Regions from separate parts of the Microcoleus sp. N3A4 genome, predicted to be linked through region 2. Evidence: riboswitches for the same ligand, from Rfam matches in the RefSeq annotation. Region 2 holds a riboswitch; the other holds the start of a gene.
The links. A riboswitch is a leader RNA that binds a small molecule or an ion and turns the genes downstream of it on or off. The one in region 2 is predicted to bind cobalamin.

Region 1 (7,879 bases), on a different contig from region 2:
GATTAACTGATGAGAGTCATAAGGTTGAGTTATAAATATCAGGAATGCTGGATAAATGGGCAAGAATGCACAAAAAAGTAGGGAAAGCCTGGAAGCTTGTCGCCTTCAGGCATGGAAATATTAAGATACAGACTTTTGCTGGCTGGGTATCATCACCAGGGCCCAATAGGGAACCTCCGCCGGATCGACATCTACGATCGCCCGAATTCGCTGATTCGGCATAGTTGCGCGTTCTATATACAGTGCTCGATCGAACTGTCCCAACTCAATCAGCACGTCCCGGACTTTCGCAAAGTGCCGGCCCAGCTTAATAATCACAGCAGCATCAACAACCGCCAGCCGATCGCGCAAAACCTCAGCATCCAGCGTCGCAGGCATAATACTTAACACATCGTTACGATAAGTCAGCGGCACTCCCAACGCAGCCGCACTCGCCATTGTCGAAGAAATTCCCGGCACAACTTCAGTGGTAAATGTCCCCGACAATCGATTGAACAAATACATAAACGTGCCGTAGAGAAAAGGTTCGCCCTCACACAGCACCGCCACATCCCGTCCCTCGCTGAGGTGTGCCGCAATTTTCTCCGCTGCAATATCGTAATAAGGTTGAGACGATCGCGTCGGACTAAAAGGCAGCGGCATCGGAATCTCAATTTGCTCCGGGCGCAGATAATCCGCGACGATCGCCCGCGCCAGCACCTTACCATTTTCCATCGCCGGATAGGCAATCACCGGCACCGATTGCAAAATCCGATAAGCTTTCAAAGTAATCAACTCAGGATCGCCAGGCCCAATACCCAAACCGTACAATTTACCAGTAGCCTCAGTCATAGTTCGTCCTCTTTAGCTAACGCATTCACGGCCGCCGTTGCCATTGCACTGCCACCGCGCCGCCCGTGCAACGTCATAAATGGCACTCCCCGACTGTTGGCGGCCAGTTCGGCTTTGGATTCGGCCGCCCCCACAAATCCTACCGGGAAACCCAGAATTAAAGCCGGTTTGGGTGCTCCGGCATCCAGCATTTCCAGCAGTCGGAACAAAGCAGTCGGGGCATTGCCAATTGCCACCACCGCACCCTGCAAGTTGTCTAGCCACAAATCCACGGCCGCGGCCGATCGAGTATTTCCCATTTGCCGCGCCAACTCCGGGATTTCGGAATGCCAGAGGGTGCAAATCACCTGATTGTCAGCGGGAAGGCGTTTGCGAGTGATGCCTTCGGCCACCATCCGGGCATCGCAGAGAATCGGCGCACCTGCTGAGAGGGCTTGGCGTCCGCAGGTGGCTGCACCGGGCGAAGCTGCTAAATCTGCAACAATATCGGTCATGCCGCAACTGTGAATTAGTCGCACGGCTACCGATTCTAAATCGGGCGGCAAGTTTGACAAATCTGTTTCGGATCGAATTGTGGCAAAGGATTTGATGTAGATTTCTGTTCCGTCTCGAATGTAGTCAATCATTGTTTAAAACTGTTATGGGAATTTTGTTTGATTTGTGAAATAGATTTTTTGAATAAACCGCGAAGGCGCGAAGGCAGAAATATCGAGAGATATAGAAAGATAAATGATTAAAATTTGTCAGTTTTAATGGGATATTTTTTTACTTTAAATTCCATTTTTCGGTGCTGAACAACTCCTGCAATTGGTCGATCGCCTGCCGATCGACAAACTCACCAAATGACTCCAAAGGCTCTCGAAACCGCTGATACACCCGCAACATTCGCTCGATCGCACCGGGCATCTCGACCGCACTCACCCTCTGGAAAATTTGCCGTCCGAAGGGTAAATCTTTTCTACCTGCATAAATGTTGTAACCTTCGATTATCTCGTGTCCCCGCTCAATCTGAATTCCTACCAGCGTGATATCAATTGGCCGGTGCTGGGCGCAGGACTTTTCGCAACCGCTGAAATGAATGTTAATCGGCAGGTCGATCGTCAATTTTTCCGCTAAATCCCTCACCATTGCTAAGGCGTGACTTTGAGTATCTGTCGCCGCCGACGCACAGCCGCTGCTGCCGGCACAAGCCACCAAGCACGAATCTAGGCGAGTCGCCGACGAGTGCAATCCCACATCGGCTACTTGCTGTTTTACCTCAAAAAGCTGGGAGTTGGGGATGTCAGAAATCAACAGATTTTGCCACGGCGTAAGTCTCAGGGTACCGCTGGCTAGATTTTGGGCTAAATTTGCCAAATTCCGCAGTTGTTTTGATTCTAGCTTACCTAGGGGCAGTGCAATTCCCATGTAGGAGAAACCGGACTGTTGCTGAGGGTAAATGCCGAGATGTTGGTGATTGGGGATGGATTTTTCAGATGAGGCGATCGATCGGGCGGGCAAGATGCCCACCCCACAAGGAAATTCACTGTTTGTGGAACAGGCATCTTGCCTGTTCTTGAGAAAGGTGCAAGATGTGTATTGCAATAAAAATGGTAAATTCTGCTGTACCCTTTCTAGATAACTTTCAGCGCCCCAATCTGCCAGCAGGTGACGCAAACGCGGTTTTTTGCCATCAATTCGAGGTCTATTTTTGGTGTATTCAAGATAGGCGCTAGCGAGGGCGGCTAATACTGAAATACATTGCGATTCTTGGATTAAAATCCCTGTGTCGCCGTTTAAATGCAGCCGAAAAACGATTTCTGATTTGGTTGAACGCCCTTCAGCAGCTAATAAAATATCGTTGCGTAAATCGCGGATCGAAACCGATTCCCCGCCGTCAAAGCCAATACTGAACTTAGGCGAAAGTTCCGACAACTCGGAATGTGTTTGCAGGTAATCATCCCAAGCTTTCACTAGCGGGCGAGTATCGAGTAGTTGCTGTCGATCGATCCCTGCTGTCGGACTTGCCATAATATTGCGGATCGGGTCAACTTCAACGCGGCGAGATGCCAATCCCAATTCCAGCAAATCTTGCCAAACTTCATCAGAAACTGGCGAATTCAAGTCTCGGATTTGCAAATTCGCCCGATTCGTTACTTGCAAACAACCGGTACTGTATCGATCGACCAAATCCGCGATCGTCCGACACTGCTGCGCGTTTAAAATCCCCCCCGGAATCCGCATTCTCGATAATATTCCGTCTCGGGCGCGGGAACCGTAAAATAAACCAGGACAAGTCGGCAATTCACTCAAAGCTAACAAAGAAACTCCTCCCCGTGCGACGCAGGGAATCTAAAGTAAACTCCTGAAATCGGCATTCTGACTTTGACAGTTGCGGCACAGCGCCGGAATTGCACCGGACTTTCCCGCTTTCAGGTTTAAGAAATCTATCACAAGTCGATCGGCATCAGCCAGATCGATCGAGTTTCTTAACAAATCTCCGGGCGAGCTCGCCTGTTAGGGGGGAAATTCGTTTTATTGTCTTGCTGATCCCTGAATAATTTTTTATAATCTATAATCAAAGTCAAAATCACTCTCAGAGTGCGTGACTTCTAACTTCGGCTATAAAACCTGCGATCGCGTTATTTATGACAATTGAAGAATTGCAAATCAAACTCGCAGATATCAATCACCTTGTTGAGACATTCCAAACATCAGTAGCTTTGGAAAAATACTACTCGGATGACACTGTGATGATTGAAGGAGATGGTACAATTACTAGCGGCAAAGAAAACTGCCGCCAAGGAAGAGAATTTTTTTTTTCAAATCAAGCTGCGATCGCCCAAACATTGAGTCGCTTAAAGTCGCAGAAAGACTCGGAATGAGGCAAGTAGAAGAAAGAATTGTGAATGGAAATCCGATATTATTCTTTAGAATCGATAAGTAGTAATTAGCAGTAAGGGCGCAATGCACAAATGGCTTTCGGTGGTGGGGATTGGCGAAGACGGACTTTCGGGATTGAGTGCGATCGCCCGTTGTCTACTCGATCGATCTCAAGTCGTTGTCGGCGGTGCCCGTCACCTCGCAATGCTACCAACCGACGACACCCGCGAACAATTGCTTTGGGCTTCGCCGATACAAGCAACAGTCGATCGAATCATCCGCCGCCGGGGACAGTCTGTGTGCGTGCTAGCCAGCGGCGATCCCATGTGTCACGGCATCGGCGTCACGCTGTCGCGCAAAATTCCTATTTCCGAAATGACTGTAATTCCCGCTGCATCGGCTTTTAGTCTTGCTTGCGCCCGTTTGGGTTGGGCTTTGGCGGATGTTGAGACTTTCAGTTTGACAAATCGCCCGATCGCATCGATCGCCCTTGCTTTGTCGCCGGGGGCGCGCTTGCTGGTATTGAGCGCCGATCGACACACGCCGGGAAAGGTGGCCCAATTGTTGACACAGCGGGGGTTTGGCAGCAGTTTGATGACCGTGTTCGAGCGGATGGGAGGGAACTCGGAACGGCGGATCGAGGGGGTAGCAGCAGCCTGGAATGCAGCGGATTTGGCTGATTTGAACGCGATCGCGATCGCAGTTGCAGCCGATCGCGAAACCCTGCTTTTTCCCCGAACTGCGGGTTTGCCGGATGCTGCATATCGCCACGACGGACAACTTACCAAGCGAGAGGTTCGAGCCGTTACTGTGTCAGCGTTAGCACCGATTCCGGGAGAGTTGCTTTGGGATGTGGGGGCTGGCTGCGGTTCGATCGCGATCGAATGGATGCGGAGTCATCCTCGGTGCAGGGCGATCGCGATCGAACGCCATCCGACTCGGCTGCAATACATTGCCGAAAATGCCTCGACTTTCGGCGTTCCCGAACTCGAAATCGTGGCGGGATCAGCGCCGGAAGCCCTGACAAATTTGCCTCAACCGAATGCTATTTTCATTGGTGGCGGTGTCACCGCAGAAGCTGTGCTGGAAACTTGCTGGAATGCTTTAGGTGAGGGCGGCCGATTAGTTGTGAATGCCGTGACAGTTGAGAGCGAATTTAAAGTTTTGCAGTGGCACGATCGTTATGGTGGGGAACTAATTAGAATTGGGATTCAGCGAGTAGGGGCGATCGGTTCTTTTCAGGGTTGGAAACCGCTGGCACCGATTACTCAGTGGGCGGTAGTTAAGAGATGAAAGGCGATCGGTCTTTTTCCTGGAAAGCTATGATAAATAATATCCTCTGGAATTAGAGTGAAAATGCCAGACGAATCATCCCTTGATCCTTATTTAGAGCGACTGTTTGAAGACTATTCCAATACTGAAGTTATCGAACTACAGCAATATCTGTCTGAATGGGATAGAGGAACTTATCGAACTGTGGCCCAAAGTGTGTTAGACCATTCACAAAGAAAAGGATTCGATCCACTCAAATATCTGCGTAAGGCACACAACTTCAACACTAGAGGTGCTGTAAGAGTTCCTCGGACGGGATATCGGCAGGATGGAGCCGCTATTTACCGAAAGGGCAATGAGTTTTTAATTGTGCGAGCTGACCAGTATGGTGTTGAGAAAATCGTGACTTATGGCATTAATGAGGAATAGCGATATGGCACAATTTCAGAACAAATTAGCGATTCAACAAGATATTATTGTGCAACTTTTGGCACAGTTGACAGTTGACTATCAAAACACTAAATCAGAGCGCAAAGAGATATCTCAGAGGTATTTTGGTTCCGAGGAAGATTTTTCGTTTCTGGAGGAGCTTGAGTTAGTAACAGTAAGTATTCGCGGTTATGCTAGTCAGATTGAGGAGCGCGCAGAGGTTGAGAATCGCGAGCAAGCGATCGCAGAGTTACATCAGCTTCGGGTGTTCGATCGTTCTGCGATCGCTCAGTTTTATGATGAGACGCGATCGGGCTATCTTCAAATGCGATCGTATATCCGAATGCTAGACTATTTGCGGTTGCTGGTATTGGAGTATTTGCAAATGGAATAGAGAAGGAGTTTGGGAAATAATAGGCATCTTCTGTCCGCTACGCTAAGATGAAGGCTAGTTTACATTTTCTGATGAGGTCGTTATGACCAGTTCGCTGTCTCCTACAAGCATTTCTCGCTATGTCACCCGCAATCCTGAAGTTTTGCAGGGGGAACCGATTATTGCAGACACTCAAGTTACTGTACGGGATATTGTGGTGTTTTGGAAATCAGGAATCAAGCCTGAAGAAATTCCACAGAAGTTACTGCAACTCGTGACGGCAGCTCAAGTGTTTGATGCGATTAGCTTTTATCTGGACAATCAGCCAGAAATAGACGATCGGATTGCTTGGTATGAGGCGCGTCCGATGTTGAATGTTTCACCTCTTTTGAGATGTAACCCGTTGTTGAATGAAGTCACGGAATATGTTCAGACCTATCGCCAAGATCGAAATGCTGATATCGATTTTCCTGAGTCTGAGACCCTATGAATCAATATATTCTCGATACCTACCATCTCACACTGCTGCAACACTTTCCTATGCAACTCCAAACCCTGTATACTGTCGCGCATAGGGAGGCTGAACTCCTAACACGATCTCTTCTTTCGCAATCCCCATTTGTACTAATTCATCAGCAAAACTTCGATCGGTTTGATTGCGCTGAATCCAAATTTTTCCATCTTTGATATCTAAGTGAATGAAGCAGTTATAAATACGGTGATGTTCATTCCATCCTAAATCGATAACCAGATAGCGATCGCGTTCTTTGTCAAAAACGAATTCTACTTCAATCTGACCATTAACCGGCGGGTCTTCACCCGATTCGATCAGCAACTTTTCGATGCACTGGCGATAATAATCTAGTCGATCCATTTGACTATTTCCTCCCGTACTGGGTTGTATACAATAATTTTAACTTGATGTCGTTTGACTGATGCTTTGGGTAATTCGCGTTGGAAGAACGATTCGTAAGAGGCAAGTGGAACTGCTAAATATAAGGTACGCTCTGGATCGAGTTCTTCTAAGACTAATCGATAATTCAAAAATTGTCCCAAGGCTGTATGAAAATCAGATAATGCGGAATCGTTCAAAAAACTCTTAATTTCGACTGCGATTTTCTCTCCTGCTTTCTCTGCACCCAAGAGTCTTTCTGCTCCCAAGTCAATCTCCACGCGCTCGTTTTTTGCATACTCAAGCTTCAATGGATCGTGAGTAACCGTCCATTTTTCTTTTTCAAGACCCCTCTTTACCGAATCATGAAATTTATCTTTAGCTGCCATACTTTCAGAGTCTCAAAAATATACATTTCATTTTGTCCGATAAGCTTATGATAACAATCACAAAGCAAAACTTACCGAGTATTTTAAACTTCTGCGAAGTGCCAGAATGTGATGCCACCTTCATTATGACTGAGCAAAATCCCCAAATCTTCTAGGCTTTCCAGACAGTCGAGAATGACTTTTTGTTTGCGATTGGCGCCTTTGAAATGGGCGGTGACTTGGGCGGCAGTCCATTCGCCACTTTGGGTGCGAAATAAGTCGCGGATGGCGGAAAGTTGCTCTTTGAGGGTTTTGGGGAAAGGTTGTTGTTCCGTGGGGGCGATCGAGGTTTCGGTTTCGGTGGTGATGCCTGCAAGGGATGGTTGCACGTAGGTTTCGCCTGGGGCTTGGTAGTCGGGACGCAGCCAGCGAATGAGTCCGCTGCGTTCTTCTTCGGCGCGTTGGGCGTTGAGGGTGACGAGGTTTTCGAGGATTTGGTCGTCGGTGAGGGTGGGTTCCCAACCATAGGCGGCAAATACGGCGGCATCGAGTTCGTCGTGGATTTGTTTGAGGGTGGAGACTAGGGCTTTTTGGTTGAAGGCTTTGTCTTTGTCGTCGAGGGGTTCGCCAAGGCGGAGTTTTTCGAGGAGGTTGTACATCCCGGTGATGGTGACTTCGGGGTGAGTGGCTTGGACTCGTTTGCGGTGGCTGTCGAGGCGTTCTCCGAGTTCTCGGATGGTTTGTTTTTGGGTGTCGGTGGGGTCGGGGAAGGGGAATTTACCAAAGCATTCTGAGTGATTGTAGTTAGAGTCATTACCAACTCCTAACCATGCCCCAGTTCTCATAGCCCAA
Region 2 (7,879 bases):
CAGCTAAGGAAACTAGCATGAAGACTGCAACATCTTCCGGTAGTTCAGAAATTGCTTTAGCGCGACATTTAAAAATAGTGGGAGCTAAAATGTACGGCTCTTTTACCTGCGAGCATTGTCAAGCGCAGAAGGAATATTTTGGCAAAGAAGCGGCTCGCTTTATCAATTATATCGAGTGCAATCCTCAAGGGAAAAATGCTCGGCGGGATCTTTGCGAAGCTGCGAAGATTCAGGGGACTCCCACTTGGGAAATTAACGGTAAGTTTTACGAAGGGCAAAAATCGTTGCAGGAGTTAGCTGATTTATCTGGCTATCAAGGAACTCGCGAATTTAATAATCTCTCAAATCAGGAACGTTGACAATAGTGATTTTTGCCGATCGCACGTCGATTAAATTAGCCGCCACCGCCCAAGCAAACGGCGCTGCAATCCAAATCCGATCGCCATTCCTGCGACTACAATGCCTGTAAAGTAAGCCAACACAGTCAACCGCACTGAAAGAGGAGGCGCAACTCCCTCAACCTCAATAGTTTGTGAAACCTGCAATGGTGGAAACTGACGGGCTGCATTTGGTTGGGGAGAAACTTCTACCTCAACTTTATGAGGTGCGCCATCAAAAAACTGCTCTTGCCATAGTAGTTTTCCGGCTGCATCTGGCGCACCTTTGTAGGCAAAAGCAATCCAATCATGTTCGAGTTGGATAGTTTTAATATTCAACAATACATCTGTGACTGGCTGATTTGTTTTGATATCGGTGACTTGAACTTGTAAATTAGCAGTTGTACCTACTGTGGCACTAACATCTCCAGAAAGTCGCACCTCAAAACCCTGAGATTTCACGATCGGGCTAATTTTTTCTGTAGGTGCGGATTCAGTCATGTGAGACATTGGCATCGACATCTCAGACTGGGCAATTTCAGCACTCACATTGACAAATAACAAGGCAGCGATCGCAATTATTATCGCCCCACTTAACAGCAATCGCACTCTCTCGGGCGCTATTTCTCCTGCTTGGATTTTGGGCTTTCCTCCAATTGCCAAGCCGCCACCTAGCCCAACAGCCAACAAAATCGCAGCTAAAATCCAAAAATTGCGATACTTCACCCCGTTTTCCGGGACAGATAGTGTTAAAGTTTGCTCAAAAGGAGTAAAAGCATTTGGGGCGATCGGAGTCACCTTTGCTAACAATTGATAATTTCCCCTAATCGGCAGCATTTGCTGGATTTGCAACTCACCTTTAGCTGCAACAGCCTCTATATCCAGCAACTTTGTTCCCTCCACGATCGGAAAATCGGTGGTAAACCAAGGATTTTTAGGCGGAGTTAGAATTGTCAGCCCAATTCGAGCATTCTCTAAGGGAATACCCGCCGCATCTAAAGCTTGTAACTTTAACGACACCGGAGATAGAGGTGTAGTTGCCTCGGCTTCAAAGGGTAAAATCTGACTGATTGGCGGTTCAGCAGTCAGTCGCACAGTTGGTTGTGGAGACTGCGAAAACCCTACCCAAGTATAGAAAACGATACTCATCATGCAGACAGCAGTGATGAGTGCAGAAAACTTGAATTTTGACATTTTAATTCTGGACTTTTAAGGACTCTTGCGTGGAGTGGGGGCGGGTTTATTTAATCTGTCTGCACATGAGAAAGCTATTGGTGAATCCGCCCCTACAGGTTAAGCGAGAATGGTGCAATATCTCAAATGAAAACAATCTTGTCTAGTGACAACTAACCATCAAAGTGTGGTGGCGCAGAGAGTGTACCTTGTTATGAACGGCGGGATAAGTTGTAAAGTAAACAGTCCAGACAGTCAAAGCGCATAGGGAGATGTATAGCGTCGCTTGCACGGGTGTTGAAAGCGTCAACCGTGCCGTTTGTTGCCAAATTGAAGAAGAAGAAGATTGAGTAGTCATCATGTACCTCGCAGATGAATTTAAGTAAATTTGGGCATCGGCGGGCATCCTGACTTGGAGAACTTTTCTCCTTCACAGTTGCGGGACAGTGTTGGATTTGCACCGAACTTTCCCCGTTACCTCTGGTGGCTGCTCCTCACCAGAACCGATTTGATATTCAGACAGTACCACACTTTTTGTTGTTGCATTCACATTGCCTAGAATGTTACACAAAATATACACAACTTAATATATAGCCTTTCTCAGAAAGATGAGGTACGTTGTTGGGCTTCAGCCCTCTTAGTCTGGCTGGTTATGTAAGCTGTCAGTCATACCTCATCTTTTTGAGAAAGGCTATATACGGTGACTCTGCCGGATTTCGATCCGACTGATGACATTCCGCTACCTTTGTGAGATTATGAAAAGAATATGAAAATCATTTAACCGTAAAACAAATGACTCATTCGGAGAACAAACCCAGCCTTCCAGAGGTTCACCGCAGCATCCCCGTTCCCAACAGCAAAGGTTTCTGGCGTAAAATGCTGGCCTACGCAGGGCCTGGATATTTGGTTTCAGTGGGTTACATGGACCCCGGAAACTGGGCGACTGACTTAGCGGGGGGAGCAAAGTTTGGCTATGCGCTATTAAGTGTGATTTTGCTATCTAATTTGATGGCAATTTTGCTGCAATCACTCTGCGTGCGTTTGGGAGTGGCAACGGGACGAGATTTGGCACAAGCTTGTCGAGATTATTTCAGTCCGCGAGTCAGTTTTTTGCTGTGGATACTTTGTGAAATTGCTATTTCTGCTTGCGATTTAGCTGAACTTGTTGGAAGTGCGATCGGACTGCAATTGCTATTTGGCATTCCCTTAGTTTGGGGAGTGTGCATCACTGCGCTAGATGTGATAATGGTGTTATTTTTACAAGGGAAAGGCTTTCGTTATATCGAAGCTTTGGTAATTACGATTATTGCAATTATTGGCGGTTGTTTTATTGCCGAAATATTTTTTGCCAAACCAGATGCCGGAGGAGTTTTACTCGGTTATGTTCCGAAGCTAGAGATTTTGCAAAATCAGGCAATGCTTTATATTGCGGTTGGTATTTTGGGGGCAACTGTGATGCCGCACAATCTTTACTTGCATTCGTCGATCGTGCAAACTCGCGCTTGGCAAGAAACTGCTGATAAAAAATGGGAAGCAATAAAATTTGGCACAATTGATTCTAGCGTGGCGCTGTCAATAGCTTTGTTTATTAATTCAGCTATTCTGATTTTGTCTGCTGCCACATTTCACTTTTCCGGCTATCAAGAAGTAGCAGAAATTCAAGATGCTTACAAACTGCTTTCTCCGGTGCTGGGCGTGGGTTCAGCCAGTGCCATTTTTGCCTTTGCTTTATTGGCTTCGGGGCAGAATTCAACCTTGACTGCAACTCTAGCAGGACAGATTGTGATGGAAGGGTTTTTGAATTTTCGTCTGCGGCCTTGGTTGCGGCGGTTGCTGACTCGACTGGTGGCCATTGTGCCAGCTTTGATCTCTATTATTCTGTTCGGTGAAGGCAGTACAACTAATTTGCTGGTTTTCAGTCAAGTGATTCTCAGTTTGCAATTACCTTTTGCAGTAATTCCCTTGGTAATGTTTACCTCAAACCGCCGCTTGATGGGAGAGTTTGTGAATCCATTTTGGCTGAAAGCGGTAGCTTGGTTAGTCGCTAGTATTATAGTAGGATTAAATAGTTGGCTGCTGTTGCAAACCATTTTCTAGCAATTGCCAATTATAGTCCAGCCCCCGCAGAGGGGAAGTTTTGTCTGACAATTTACACTGCGAATCCTTAGCTAGAAGACTCAGTTGTCTCAAAAGGCTGTCGGAAGTCTTCTCCAACAATAAATCGCGTTGAATCTAGAGGATAAGTCTTCACATAAACCAGACAACCGGTTGCCGACGAAGGACTATAGGGAGAATTGGGTGAATACCGCAGCCAACTACCAGTTGGGTAATCTCCTAACTCATCACTCCAAGTACCTTCGATGACAAAGATTTCTTTCACTTCAGATTCAACTACGTTTGACAAAGCCGTGCCGGGTTGCCAGCGTTCCACCCAAACTTTTTCAGGAAAACCCTCTTGTTCGTAAAGTGGCTTCACCTCAATTTGGGGAATAATACCGGGCTGCCAGGACAACTCGTAAATATTCGTTTTCACCCGCTGGCGAGTGGTTCCACCATGTTGCCGTAATTTAACAAATGTCAGGCAACCTTCATCGCTATAAGGGCGATGGATAAACCCTTCAGGATTGAGCATATAAGATCCTGGGGGATACACACCGGTTTCATCAGCGAAGTTGCCCTGGAGTACCAAAATTTCTTCTCCACCGGCGTGTCCGTGCAGCGGGAAAAAGCCACCCGGATCGAAGCGAGTCAGCATGGTGACGGGATGATCTTGAACGTTATCGTCGGACTCAAAGGCACCAAACCAAATGCCCGTAAAAGTGGTCTGATACCAGGTTAGCGATGACTGCAATACTGCGGCTCGACTCGATACGTCGTTGTGAATTGGTTGAGGTTGCCACTGAAATTGAGAAGACATGATTATTGAAATTTAAGATGAATTTAAGGTTGATTTAAGATTAATTTCAGATTGTCAATAGGCTGGTTAGAATAACCAGTATACAGGAATTGTGCCATATTTTCTTGCCGATCGCCTATTGCCTATTTATACTGTTTCGCCAGTGCGATCGTTTTATCTAGCAATATACCGCCCACAGGATCTGTGCCATAGGAGTCTGAGATGTGTAAGGCGATATCCAGGGCAAAACCCACCTTGCCATCCAAGAGCGCAAAAGCCCAAAGACTCACGTAGTCGCGCAAACTAGCATCAACTAATTTGAGGTGCTCTAGGGTTCTGAAATATCTGGATTCAGCGGCTGTCGGACTCCCCGGCAATCGTTCGATCTGTTGCTGGTCGAGTTGACTGGAGAGGGCTTTCCGCGTACTCTGCATCACCCTAGGAAAACTCTGAAAGTTGAGACTCGACAGCCAAAACCCTTCCTCAATTAAAGCTTTATGAACTCGATCGAAGGTGTTTTCTCCGTCATAGAAAGCTATGATTCCCGGTTCGACATCGATCGCTAACATCCGATCTCTGACCGATTTATCGATACTCAGAAAGATATCTAAATCCCGACCTTGAGAATCGAGTTTTAACCAATCAATTCCATGAACTTTCAGCTCTCCAATGACTTCATCCAAGCGTGTTGCAGGTAATTCCACACGGCTCTCAACGTCAAAAGTTTCTGTAAAGCTATACTGCTGGGAATTCTCGTTGGGTTGAAGCGTACTCGAACAGAAGGGATAGGAAGTTAGGAAAAATTTGACCTGACTAGAGGAATCATCGGTTACGATTTTTTTGACAATGGTAAATTTTTGGAAATTCCAAGAATTTTCCTCATTCAATTCCCTAGAATCTGGGTCGAAGCCGATGTAGTAGGAAAACGGAGCAATTTCCTGCCAGATGCGGTGAGGTTCGCCTGATGCACCGATATCAACTAGAACAAAATTAGTCTCATTGAAAATTGCAATTTCCGACAGTAATTCTTGAAACATTGCGTCGCTTTACCCGATCGAATAGTTGGCCTTAGCCATTAAACATCAAAGTCGCGCATATAGCAATCCTATCAATAGCGATCGACCGTCAGTTGTCAGCAATCGGCTGAGGCCCTTCCAGAATTTCGGGGAGAGCCAAGCCCAGATATCTCTCGTCTGGCAACAGATACGAGTCTTGTGGGCCGTGTCAATCGATTTTAGATTTTAGATTTTAGATTTTAGATTAAAGAATTGAAGCATTGACCCCACGGATCGAGTCGGGGGCTCCTTTATCGGATACAGGTTTTTTATTTCTGGACGGATGAATCACGTGGCGGGTATCCTAGATGCTTGATTGTGAAACCCGATTGGGTTCGATCGCAAGAAATCGGAAGCTTGAGGCTTAGCGGTATCGAGAGAGGCCGATGGGAGCATCTCAGTTTTGCAAAAAGCATTTTTTTTATTATAGTGCGAGCTTAAGAGCTCGCGTATTCTACAAATCGCGAGCTCTTAAGCTCGCACTATAAATGCAAAACTGAGATGCTCCCGAGGCCGATGAGACGATAACATCGGTTTCAGTAGTCATTTGGCAATCACAATCAATCACCAATAACTAATAAATAAAAAACAAAACCCGCCGGCGCGGGTTTTATCTTAAAGCTAATTGTGAATGACTGCCAATTTGAACTATTTTTTGACAGGAACAAGCTCGTTAGCAACAACCGGACGGACAGACGAAGCGGTAGTTTTCAAAAGTGCGATCGCCTGCGCGTAAACAGGATCGTCCTTAGTCGCAACCAGCGTCGGTTTGTTAGCTAATTTCAGCTTTTGTTCGTCGGTGACTTCGACTTTGACATCGGGAGTAACGCCCTTGTGGCTGATATCCGTACCGTTGGGAGTATAGTAGTGAGCGATCGTCACTGCTAACCCCGAACCGTCAGACAAAGAATGTACCGACTGCACCAAAGCTTTGCCAAAAGTTTGGCCGCCCATCACAGTTGCGCGCTTGTTGTCCTTGAGAGCACCGGCCAAAATCTCGCTAGCACTCGCGGAGTTGTCGTCCACGAGCACCACCAAAGGCTTGTCAGTGATCGCAGTGCGATTTGCGCGCATTTCCTGAGAATCGCCCGCGCGATCGACTGTGCGGACGATCGCCCCGGTATCCATCCACATCCGAGCGATATCAATGCTCACTCGCAGCAAACCGCCGGGATTGCCCCGCAAATCCAACACAAAAGCGTCAGCTTTCTGATCCGAGAGCTTTTTAATCGCTGCCTGCATTTGTTCGCCCGCGTGGGAGCTAAACTCTTGCAAGCGGATGTAACCGACATTCTTACCGCCTTCATTCTTGAGGCTGTAGCGAACCGCTGCTACCTCAATTCTCGCCCTAGTCAGAGTGATATCAAACTCGCTTTTGCCCGATCGAGCAATCCGCAGCGTGACTTTCGTACCTTCAGCGCCCCGAATTATCTGAGCCGCATCCGAGACAGTCATGCCTTTGGTAGCTTTGCCGTCAATCACCAAAATCGTATCGCCCGCTTGAATCCCTGCCTTCAGGGCCGGCGAATTTTCCATCGGCTCGACTACCGTAATCGCTTTCGTTTTCTCGTCTTGTTCCAGCCTCATCCCCACCCCTGTCAGTTCCCCGGAGGTCTGATTTGTCAGCGCTTCGTACTGCTTCGGGTCCATGAAGCGCGTGTAGGGGTCGTTTAATTTCTCTAGGGCTTTGCGGAGGGCGGTGTAGGCAGCTTCGCGAGAGGTATAATTTTTGCTCAACAGTTCTTGGCGGGTTACTTGCCAGTCAGTCTTGTTAAAGCTGCCATCAACATAGTCTCGGTTCACAATTTGCCAAGCTTCGTCTAAGACAGCTTTGGGGCTATCTTGAAGCTCTGCGCGGACTGATTGACTCAGGCCGGGAACGAGTAAAGATATCGAAGCGGTTGTTGCCATCGCCCCAGTGAACAGGGCTGCCTGTAACTTAGAAAAGCGTCTGCGGGCTTGATTCATTGAATTTGGCTCAATTCGATTTTAGATTTTTGATTTGAGATTTGATATTGCTAAAAAATCTCAAACTACTACTTAAACTATTGTGTGGAGGCTACACCATCCCTTTTGACAGTTTAACGAGATTCATAGTCGATCGCCAACCAATTACTACTCTCTTTCAATAAACTTAATTTAAAACTTGGATTTAAATGTGCCGTGGAAGCTAAAATCGAACAATTTTCGCGTAAGTGGTTGAGCCTGCTCGTTAATGGAGTTATCGGTCTAGCAGCGCTGGCGGGGGTCGTTGCCATGCAGTCGAGCGGGGATTTGGGCGGAATGCCCTCTGTTGGCGTTCAGGGGCAAAAGCCGCTCTCTGCAATTTCTGCTGCGAGTTTCAAACAAGCCGCACAGCAAGAAGCGCAGCAAGAAGC

Region 1: linked by a shared signal. The riboswitch ahead of cobG (precorrin-3B synthase) and the one ahead of QUA56_RS17620 (CbtB-domain containing protein) in region 2 are both predicted to bind cobalamin.

The regions. Positions count from the first base shown of each region.
Region 1 is NZ_JAUBRJ010000021.1:103,735-111,613, reverse strand. It holds gene QUA56_RS14885 (precorrin-2 C(20)-methyltransferase) at 121-831, opposite strand; gene QUA56_RS14880 (precorrin-8X methylmutase) at 828-1,457, opposite strand; gene cobG (precorrin-3B synthase) at 1,597-3,132, opposite strand; adenosylcobalamin-variant (AdoCbl-variant) riboswitch at 3,175-3,254, opposite strand; gene QUA56_RS14870 (hypothetical protein) at 3,459-3,695, shown strand; gene cbiE (precorrin-6y C5,15-methyltransferase (decarboxylating) subunit CbiE) at 3,778-4,986, shown strand; gene QUA56_RS14860 (hypothetical protein) at 5,050-5,394, shown strand; gene QUA56_RS14855 (hypothetical protein) at 5,399-5,788, shown strand; gene QUA56_RS14850 (DUF433 domain-containing protein) at 5,871-6,257, shown strand; gene QUA56_RS14845 (XisI protein) at 6,306-6,641, opposite strand; gene QUA56_RS14840 (XisH family protein) at 6,629-7,048, opposite strand; gene QUA56_RS14835 (DNA methyltransferase) at 7,132-7,879, opposite strand, start outside.
Region 2 is NZ_JAUBRJ010000028.1:48,902-56,780, reverse strand. It holds gene QUA56_RS17630 (vitamin K epoxide reductase family protein) at 1-359, shown strand, start outside; gene QUA56_RS17625 (hypothetical protein) at 390-1,571, opposite strand; gene QUA56_RS17620 (CbtB-domain containing protein) at 1,714-1,956, opposite strand; cobalamin riboswitch at 1,931-2,073, opposite strand; gene QUA56_RS17615 (Nramp family divalent metal transporter) at 2,343-3,647, shown strand; gene QUA56_RS17610 (cupin domain-containing protein) at 3,715-4,467, opposite strand; gene QUA56_RS17605 (FkbM family methyltransferase) at 4,590-5,483, opposite strand; gene ctpB (carboxyl-terminal processing protease CtpB) at 6,150-7,469, opposite strand; gene QUA56_RS17595 (hypothetical protein) at 7,665-7,879, shown strand, end outside.